4 regions of the Lederbergia ruris genome follow, and region 1 is predicted to be linked to each of the others. Evidence: predicted binding sites of a transcription regulator. Region 1 holds the regulator's gene; each other region holds the start of a gene.

What was found. The regulator Rex, encoded in region 1, represses fermentation and respiration genes when NADH is low (regulators of the CRP and FNR family bind a similar motif). The targets are predictions, from matches to a motif close to TTGTGAAATATTTCACAA.
Region 2: a site for Rex is predicted at 938-955, ahead of pflB (formate C-acetyltransferase). Genes of this name have one in related genera too.
Region 3: a site for Rex is predicted at 1,257-1,274, ahead of KI363_RS10780 (cytochrome ubiquinol oxidase subunit I). Genes of this name have one in related genera too.
Region 4: a site for Rex is predicted at 932-949, ahead of KI363_RS02660 (cytochrome C oxidase subunit II). Genes of this name have one in related genera too.

The regions. Positions count from the first base shown of each region.
Region 1 is NZ_BORB01000051.1:530-2,736, forward strand. It holds gene tatC (twin-arginine translocase subunit TatC) at 1-446, opposite strand, end outside; gene KI363_RS19465 (twin-arginine translocase TatA/TatE family subunit) at 464-640, opposite strand; gene KI363_RS19470 (redox-sensing transcriptional repressor Rex) at 690-1,370, opposite strand; gene moaC (cyclic pyranopterin monophosphate synthase MoaC) at 1,448-1,930, opposite strand; gene KI363_RS19480 (ABC-F family ATP-binding cassette domain-containing protein) at 2,059-2,207, shown strand, end outside.
Region 2 is NZ_BORB01000034.1:24,828-27,034, forward strand. It holds gene KI363_RS16545 (metal ABC transporter ATP-binding protein) at 1-674, opposite strand, end outside; gene pflB (formate C-acetyltransferase) at 1,042-2,207, shown strand, end outside.
Region 3 is NZ_BORB01000016.1:23,607-25,813, forward strand. It holds gene KI363_RS10780 (cytochrome ubiquinol oxidase subunit I) at 1-1,178, opposite strand, end outside; gene KI363_RS10785 (hypothetical protein) at 1,632-2,207, shown strand, end outside.
Region 4 is NZ_BORB01000003.1:43,400-45,606, reverse strand. It holds gene KI363_RS02665 (Crp/Fnr family transcriptional regulator) at 117-815, shown strand; gene KI363_RS02660 (cytochrome C oxidase subunit II) at 1,011-1,133, shown strand; gene KI363_RS02655 (cytochrome c oxidase subunit II) at 1,198-1,671, shown strand; gene KI363_RS02650 (b(o/a)3-type cytochrome-c oxidase subunit 1) at 1,668-2,207, shown strand, end outside.

The DNA.
Region 1 (2,207 bases):
ATCCCGATCGTGGTTTCAATGCCCATACTACCTGAAAGATTCAACATAAACCGAATCACAAACGGAAATAAGATAAAATAAGAAAAGGAAATCCCTGCCAAAAATAACAGAACGGAAGCTGGAATATAGCTTAGGGTCGCCCTTCTTTCCGTTGCCAGTAAACCCGGACTAATAAACGCCCAAAGCTGGTATAAAATCACAGGCGAAGTAAGGAGAATCCCGATCAAAAAGGTCATTTGCATATATACCTTAAAAGGATCTGTTGGTTTAAAGGCATTCATCACTAATTCTTGCACAGCACTCGCATCCTGCAGGAAACGAATCAAAGGCTGTGAAAGAAAGAAACCAATGATTGAAGCCAATACGAAGAAAGCGACGATGATCATCAGCCGTTTTCTTAATTCCTCTATATGCTCGAGAATGCTCATGTTATCATTCTGATTCATCACAATTTTTCATCCCATCAACGGTCGGCGTCTTTCTTGTCCTTGTCTTCTTCCTCCGCTAGCCCCTTTGTTGCATTTTTGAATTCACGCAACGTATTCCCTGCTGCCTTTCCAAGCTCGGGTAATTTTTTCGGGCCAAATATTAAGACTGCAACAAATGCGATGATGAGTATACTTCCCCATCCTGCACCCATTTGCGCCCACCTCCTTTTATACTACTCATTTTAGCCGATTTAGCATAAATTATCTATCCTCTGGCTCCACTTCTTGTGAAATTTCCGTGTCAGGAGTGGGATAATTTTTCAAAAAGTAAATAAGCGACTGCAATTCTACCGCAAGATCAATGTGATGAACACGAATAGATGGCGGAACCGTCAATCTTGCTGGGGTAAAATTCAAAATCCCTTTCACGGTTGTTTTGACCAGTCGATCTGTCACCTGTTGGGCAACATGAGAAGGAACGGTTAAAATGATGGCCGTCACGGCTTCCTTATTTAATTGATCTTCAAGCTCAGCTAAGTCATAAATAGGCACATTACTAATGGTTGTACCAATTTTTTCAGGATCGACCTCAAAGGCCATGGCGATTTTGGTATTATTATTTTTTAAAAAGTTATAATTCAAAAAAGCAGTACCAAGATTCCCCACCCCTACTAAAGCGACCTTTGTTAACTCGTCCTGATCTAAGGTTTTCGCAAAGAAGTTTAATAAATAGTTGACATTGTAGCCATACCCTTTTTTCCCGAGAGCGCCAAAATAGGAGAAGTCTCGGCGAATGGTGGCCGAATCTACCTTAACAGCTTCACTTAATTGCGCAGAGGAAACACGTTGCTTTCCCGATGCATGCAAATTTTTAATAAAACGATAATAAAGTGGCAAACGTTTTGCCGTTGCCTGAGGAATTTTCATCGAATCTTCGTTCATCGTTCAACCCCCTTAAACAGAGTATTTTTATTCCATCGGATGGAGCAGTTTATTTTAGTCTGAAGTCTTGTTCGACTTTATCTTCTATAATCGCGGCCTGACGTTCCGCCTGTTTTTTCAATCAGGTAGGTTTTACCTATAATCAAGCCTTTATCCACAGCTTTACACATATCATACACGGTAAGGGCGGCAACTGAGGCCGCTGTCAGTGCCTCCATCTCCACCCCTGTATGACCTTTTGTTTTCACCGTAGATTGAATATTTAAAATCCATCTATTGTCTTCCTGTAACCAGTTAAAGGAAAGGTCAATTCCTTTTAAAGGGATCGGGTGACACATCGGAATGATATCCCACGTCTTTTTAGCGGCCATAATGCCCGCCACTTGTGCAACAGCGAGGACATCCCCTTTTTTCATTTGATTATTGGTAATCTGTTCATAAAGTTGTTGACTTACTTCAATACTTGAATGGGCAATGGCTGTACGAGTAGTCTCAGGCTTTTCGCTAACATCCACCATTTTCGCTCTGCCTTCTTCATTTAAATGTGTTAATTTTTTCACGTAGCACACCTCTTATCTATCATACACTATTTTATGCAAACTGTCTTTTTCTATTTTTCCCTACTTGACTAGCAAAGATTGCCCCATCCTTGTTTAGTATTGTAAACTGTTCCTAGGAGTGAATTATGATGATGTTATTGCAATTACAACAAATTACAAAGTATTTCGGTGCGGAATGTATATTATCGGATATAAAATTAGAAGTACAATCGCGAGATCGTGTCGCGCTTGTCGGTCGCAATGGTGCTGGAAAGTCTACTCTTTTAAAAATCATTGC
Region 2 (2,207 bases), on a different contig from region 1:
CAAAACACCTCACGGACAGGTCCGGCGCCAACTAGTTCTCCATTAAGCAATATCAAGTCATCAAAGTAAGCTTCCACCTTCCCTAAATCATGATGGACAACGAAAATTGTTTTTCCAGCTGCTTTCAATTCTTTTAAAATATCAATGATTACTTTTTCACTAGAAACATCAATTCCCACGAATGGTTCATCCAAGAAAAAGTATTCCGCTTCCTGGGCAAGAGCTCGAGCAAGAAATACTCGTTGCTGTTGTCCACCGGATAGTTCTCCAATTTGGCGTTTGGCAAAATCCGCCATGCCCACCTTCTCTAAGCATTCCTTTGCCCACAGTTTTTCTTTTTTTGCTGGTCGGTGAAATACACCTAACTTTGGATATGTGCCAAGAAGTACTGTATCTTGAACAATAATGGGGAAATCCCAATCTATATTTGAACGTTGCGGTACGTACGCAATTTTTTTCCTCACAGCCTCTAACGATTTCCCTTCAAAGGTAATCGTACCGGACTTTTTTGAAATAAGTCCTAGTGCAGCCTTGATCATTGTTGACTTTCCAGCCCCATTTGGGCCAATAATGCCAATTAATTTACCAGTCTGAAAGGAGAAACTTACATTTTTAATCACTTCTTTATCTGCATAGGAGACATTTAGATTATTTACAGATATTTCTCCACTCACGCTTTCCCACTCCTAACTATATTGTATATATCTATATTAATTCACCCTAGCAATTTAAGTTTCCCTAATGCAACTTTTTAATTATTATAGTACTAAATTCAAGATTAGTAAACAGTTTGGTGTCATTTTATTTTTATTTTTTATTATTGTTACTACACTTGAATGCTAATATGTCCAAAATATAACTTTTGAAAATTCCCCCTGAAAAAGTTGATTATTTTCTCCCCTTTCTCACTAAAATATGTTATATTTAAATTGAAACATTGATCAGCATTTCACATTCACGTTATGTATTGCTCAATGGTTCACAATTTTTGTTATGGATTGCTCAATTATTCACAAGACAATTTTACTGGGAGGGCTTTTTATGAATCAGTGGCAAAATTTTATAGAAGGATCCTGGCAATCAGAAGTGGATGTTCGTAATTTTATCATGCTTAACTTTACTTTATATGAAGGAAATGGCGACTTTTTAGCTAAGCCGACAAAGGAAACAGAGATCCTATGGGAACAGGTTATGGAATTAACCAAGCAGGAAAGAGAAAATGGTGGCGTTCTCGATATGGATACTCGGATTGTATCAACCATTACCTCTCATGGAGCTGGTTATTTAAACAAAGACTTGGAAAAAGTGGTTGGATTTCAAACAGATCAACCATTTAAACGTTCCCTCCAACCTTTTGGGGGCATTCGCATGGCAGAAGCAGCTGCAGAAGCTTACGGTTACAAAGTGGCGGACGAAGTCCATGATATTTTTACAACCTATAGAAAGACGCATAATCAAGGTGTCTTTGACGTTTACACCCCTGAAATGAGAATGGCTAGAAAAGCAGGAATTATCACAGGCCTTCCAGATGCCTATGGTCGCGGAAGAATTATTGGCGATTATCGCCGGGTGGCTCTTTACGGAGTCGATTTCCTCATCCAAGAGAAACAGAAGGATTTAATGCTTAGTGATGGCACAATGACAGAAGTAATCATTCGTGAACGAGAAGAAATCGCCGAACAAATTAGAGCGCTTCATGAATTAAAAGAGCTTGCCCAAAGCTACGGCTTCGATATTTCAAAGCCGGCTAAAGATGCACGTGAGGCCTTCCAATGGTTATATTTCGCCTATTTAGCTGCGATTAAGGAACAGAATGGCGCTGCCATGAGTTTAGGACGTGTCTCTACTTTTCTTGATATTTATATTGAACGAGATTTACGGAATGGAACATTGACTGAAATAGCAGCGCAGGAGCTTGTTGATCATTTTGTGATGAAATTAAGACTTGTAAAATTTGCAAGAACACCTGATTATAATGAGTTATTTAGCGGGGATCCAACATGGGTGACAGAATCGATTGGCGGAGTCAACCTTGATGGAGTACCACTTGTAACGAAAAATTCATTTCGCTTCTTGCATACTCTAGAGAATCTTGGCCCAGCTCCTGAGCCTAATTTAACGGTTTTGTGGTCGCCTAAACTACCTAAGGCATTTAAAGATTTCTGTGCCCAGATGTCCATTCAAACAAGTTCGATTCAATATGAAAA
Region 3 (2,207 bases), on a different contig from region 1:
ACCCAAGGCTGTCGGCCAATTTCAGACATAATCCAACCAAATGAATTCCCGATGAATGGTAAAAAGATGGCGGGAATCAACCATTTTAGATAACGAATACTGCTGACTAATTTCTTTCTCCACAATAGGAATAGTCCAACAGCACTAAGTAAAATAAGAACTCCGCCTGTTCCTGCCATAATCCGGAAGCTCCAAAATGTCGTTTTCACCGGAGGTATATAAATCCCTTCACCATGCTTTTCAATCATTTTTTCTTGTAAAGTATTCATCCCTTCTACTTTCCCACTAAATTCACTGTACGCCAAATAACTCAACAAATAAGGAATTTCGATCCGATGGGTACTCTCATGATTTTTAGTGTCAATATTAGCAAACAGTGTCCATGCTGCTGGGTCAGCACTGTCTTCCCACAGTCCTTCAGCCGCGGCCATTTTCATTGGTTGAGCATGCATTAAATACGTTGCTTGCGCATGACCAGAAAAAGCGAGTCCTAACCCAGCGACCAATCCAATAATAAGAGAAATAGCAATCGAGCGTTTAAAGATTTCCACATCTTTTTTCTTAATCAAATACCAAGCACTGACGCCAGCGATAAAAAAGGCACCCGTTGCGAAACTTCCAAAGATCGTATGTGGAAAAGCAACCCACAGTTTAGGATTAGTCAATACAGCCACAAAATCAGTCATTTCTGCACGGCCATTTTGAATGGTATAGCCAACGGGATTATGCATAAAGGAATTGGCCGCTAATATCCAAAAAGCTGATAGAATCGTACCAATTGACACAAGCCAGATACAGGCGAGATGTAATTTCTTCGGTAACTTATTCCAACCAAACATCCACAAACCGATAAACGTTGACTCTAAGAAAAAGGCGAGTAAAGCCTCCACGGCAAGCGGTGCTCCAAATACATCTCCGACAAAACGTGAATAACTCGACCAGTTCATCCCAAATTGGAACTCTTGAATAATTCCTGTTACTACTCCTACCGCAAAGTTAATTAGGAAAAAGATACTCCAAAACTTTGTCATTTTTAAATAGACATCCTTTTTCTTGATCACATACATGGTCTGCATAATCGCAATAATAAACACTAGACCAATGGACAATGGGACAAAGATAAAATGAAACAATGTCGTTGAAGCAAATTGAATCCTTGCGAGAATAACCTCTTCCATTTCCGTTTTCCTCCTTAAGTGAAAAAGTGAACAATCTTTGACAAAAAATTTTAATTTTGCATTTGTACACTTTTCAGTTCGTGAAATTATGAACAAACTTTGACAAAAAATTTAGAAACAAACGCTAGTAGCGTACTTATTCTGCGCTATTAGTAAATCAAGACCTACGAAGTATTGGCAGGATCCGACTTTCCCTTTTTAAAAAAGATAGTGAAAACTTGAGCATTCTTTATTACTATCATACTATAAATTTTCAAACTGGTGTAGCTGTTATGTTACAAATTCGGTACCAATATAAGGCTATTTATTGAACACAAGATAGGAGAGCAAATCTCACTAGCTTGAGAGATATTATTGTAGAAAAATTTAGTGGATTTGTCAATCGATCTACGTTTACTTAAACTTTGTTAGAGGTATAAATGGCATATAAACTTTAAAATAAGGATGGTTATTATGACAAAAATGGTACTACAGATCGTCACTCTCTTAGGGCTCATTTTTCTTATGAGCGGGTGTACAAATGAGGGTCAGTCTTCACATGAGAATCCCGCACAAAACAAAACGGAAATCGATCATGCGAAACAAGGTGAGGAAAAAAGCACAAAGCAGGATTCCCAACGTAATGAAGAAGAGAGTTCACCACAAGCTGAGGAACAAGACGACAAAGACCTAACACAAAAGGAAATAATCGAAGGAATAAAAGGACAAATTGATACAGAGCTGACGATTGTTCTGCCTGATCATATCCCTTTGGAAGAAGGAGAACATTTAACGGCCGCGACCACTTCAGAAAATGATCACTATACCGTTACCTTTTTTGCCAGTCAAACACCGATTCCCATCAATAATGAGCAATTAAATGACGATGAAGCCAGCAGACAGATCGCACGGTTAACCGTACAACAATATAATACCCAAGAACAAGCTGATGAGGAAATAGCTTTTGAGGACTTTAGCAAAAACGGGGGAAATGAAGTGGATCTTGGTTACGGCATCACTGGCTATCAAGATGCAGGAGCAGGTAGCCTA
Region 4 (2,207 bases), on a different contig from region 1:
TATCAAGGAAGTGCACTTCCCCTCCCCACTTTTGAAAACTCCTATAAAGTCGCTTGTCCTAGGTGTATAATAAAGAAAAGATGACTCACTTCGAATATTCAAAGGTGGTGTTCACCATGTTAAGTTCGGCACAACTTTGCTCTCCCTCATTAATCCATATGCTCCATTCCATCGTCCATCAAGAAAAAGATTTAGGAAAAGGAGAATATGTATTCCAAGAAGGGGATCAGGCTGACTTTCTTTTTATCATAAAGTCAGGTAAGGTTCAGATTGGCAAAGTCACACCAGATGGACGGGAGATAACCTTTCGAATTTGTAAACCGGAGGATTTTATTTGCGAGGTCCCACTCTTCTGCGATCCCACGCCCTTTACGGTCTATGCAAAGATGCTAGAAGCTGGGATCATTCATATCATTTCAAAAGAGGATTTGGAAGAACAACTTATTCTTCAACCCCATTTGAGCATTGAAATGTTGAAATTAATGAATATACAAAACCAGCAAAATCAATCTAAATTTCGGGACTTAGTTTTACATGGAAAAAAAGGGGCGTTATACTCTACTCTTATTCGCCTAACAAATAGCTATGGCGTTGAGCAGGAGGATGGCATTCTAATTGACCTCTCCCTGACGAATCAAGAGCTCGCTAACTTTTGCGGGATGACGCGTGAGGTTGTCAATCGTTTGTTAAACGAGTTAAAAAAGGAAAATGTATTAGCGATGGTCGATGGGCGCATGATGATTTATGATCTTTCTCTTTTAAAACGAGAAATACATTGTGAAAATTGCCCGCTTGAGATTTGTAATATTTTTTAATTACCATCCAGCATTAATTCTATAAAGGCTTTTAATATTCTAGTCCGACAATCAAGAATTCTTGATTGCCGGACTTTTTTTGTCTATTTCTTGAAATCTCTCTTCCTAACGGGGTTTTGTGACTTTTCTCACAGACTAAGCGTACCTTCTACAACTACATTTAGACTATACGATCATGAGTGGAGGTAAGGATAAATGAATAAAAAAAATAGCCATTCGGGACCTGATTTAAAAGGCACACTCATCAGTGTGTTTGTCGTCGGAATTATTATTTGTGTGATGTGGTTTGCCGTTTATGGATTGTATGTTTCCAGATAAAGGTAAAATCTAGTTCCCTGAAGTTAATGAACTTCTTAAAAATGAATTAAAGGTAGGTGTAATCATGCATTTGCATAAGTATGAAAAAGTTTGGCTCATTTTTGGTATCCTTTCGCTTATTGTTTTTTTAAGCATTGTCGGCGTCACCGCATTTGCACACGGTCATACGCCTGCAGGTGGAATGGATGTCATCGACCCTGAAAAAGTGGATGAAACGGCTCCATTTAATGAACCCGGTGTGAAACAGATTGATAAGGATACGTATGAAGTGGTGATTGTGGCTCAAGCCTTTGGCTATAACCCTGCTAAAATAAGTGTTCCTGTCGGGAAGGAAATTATTTTCACCTCAACAAGTAAGGATGTTGTTCATAGTTTTACGATTGAAGAAACAAAAGTCAATATGATGGTGGTGCCCGGACGCATTACACATAAAAGTTACACTTTTGACAAACCTGGAAATTATTTAGTGATCTGTAATGAGTATTGCGGAACAGGACATCATTTTATGCAGACAGAGATTGAGGTGTATGAACCATGATCGGAATTCAAGATCGAAAACTTGCTTTATCTAACATTATTGTCGCTTATATCGCTTTTATCATTGGAACATTTTGTGGTCTCTTACAAGTTTTCGTTCGTAATGATGCATTAGATTTGCCAACTTGGCTAGATTATTATCAAATTCTCACAGCGCACGGCGTATTATTAGCACTTATCTATACAACATTTTTTATTTTTGCTTTTCTTATTTCCGGTATGAGTAAGTCATTAGGGAACTTTGGACCAAAGGTTCGTCGTACTCTATGGATAGGATTTGCTGTAACAACGATCGGAACCATCCTTGCGACGGCACTCATTATTTCGGGCAAAGCTTCCGTGCTTTATACCTTCTATGCCCCATTAAAAGCAAGTGGTTGGTTTTATATTGGGCTTGCTCTTTGGGTCATTGGAACTTGGATTAGTTCTTTCGCTTTGATTGGCCACTATAGCGCTTGGAAAAGAAAACATAAAGGAGAATTAAGTCCATTATTCGCCTTTATGACGATTACAACTATTATCCTTTGGCTTATCGCT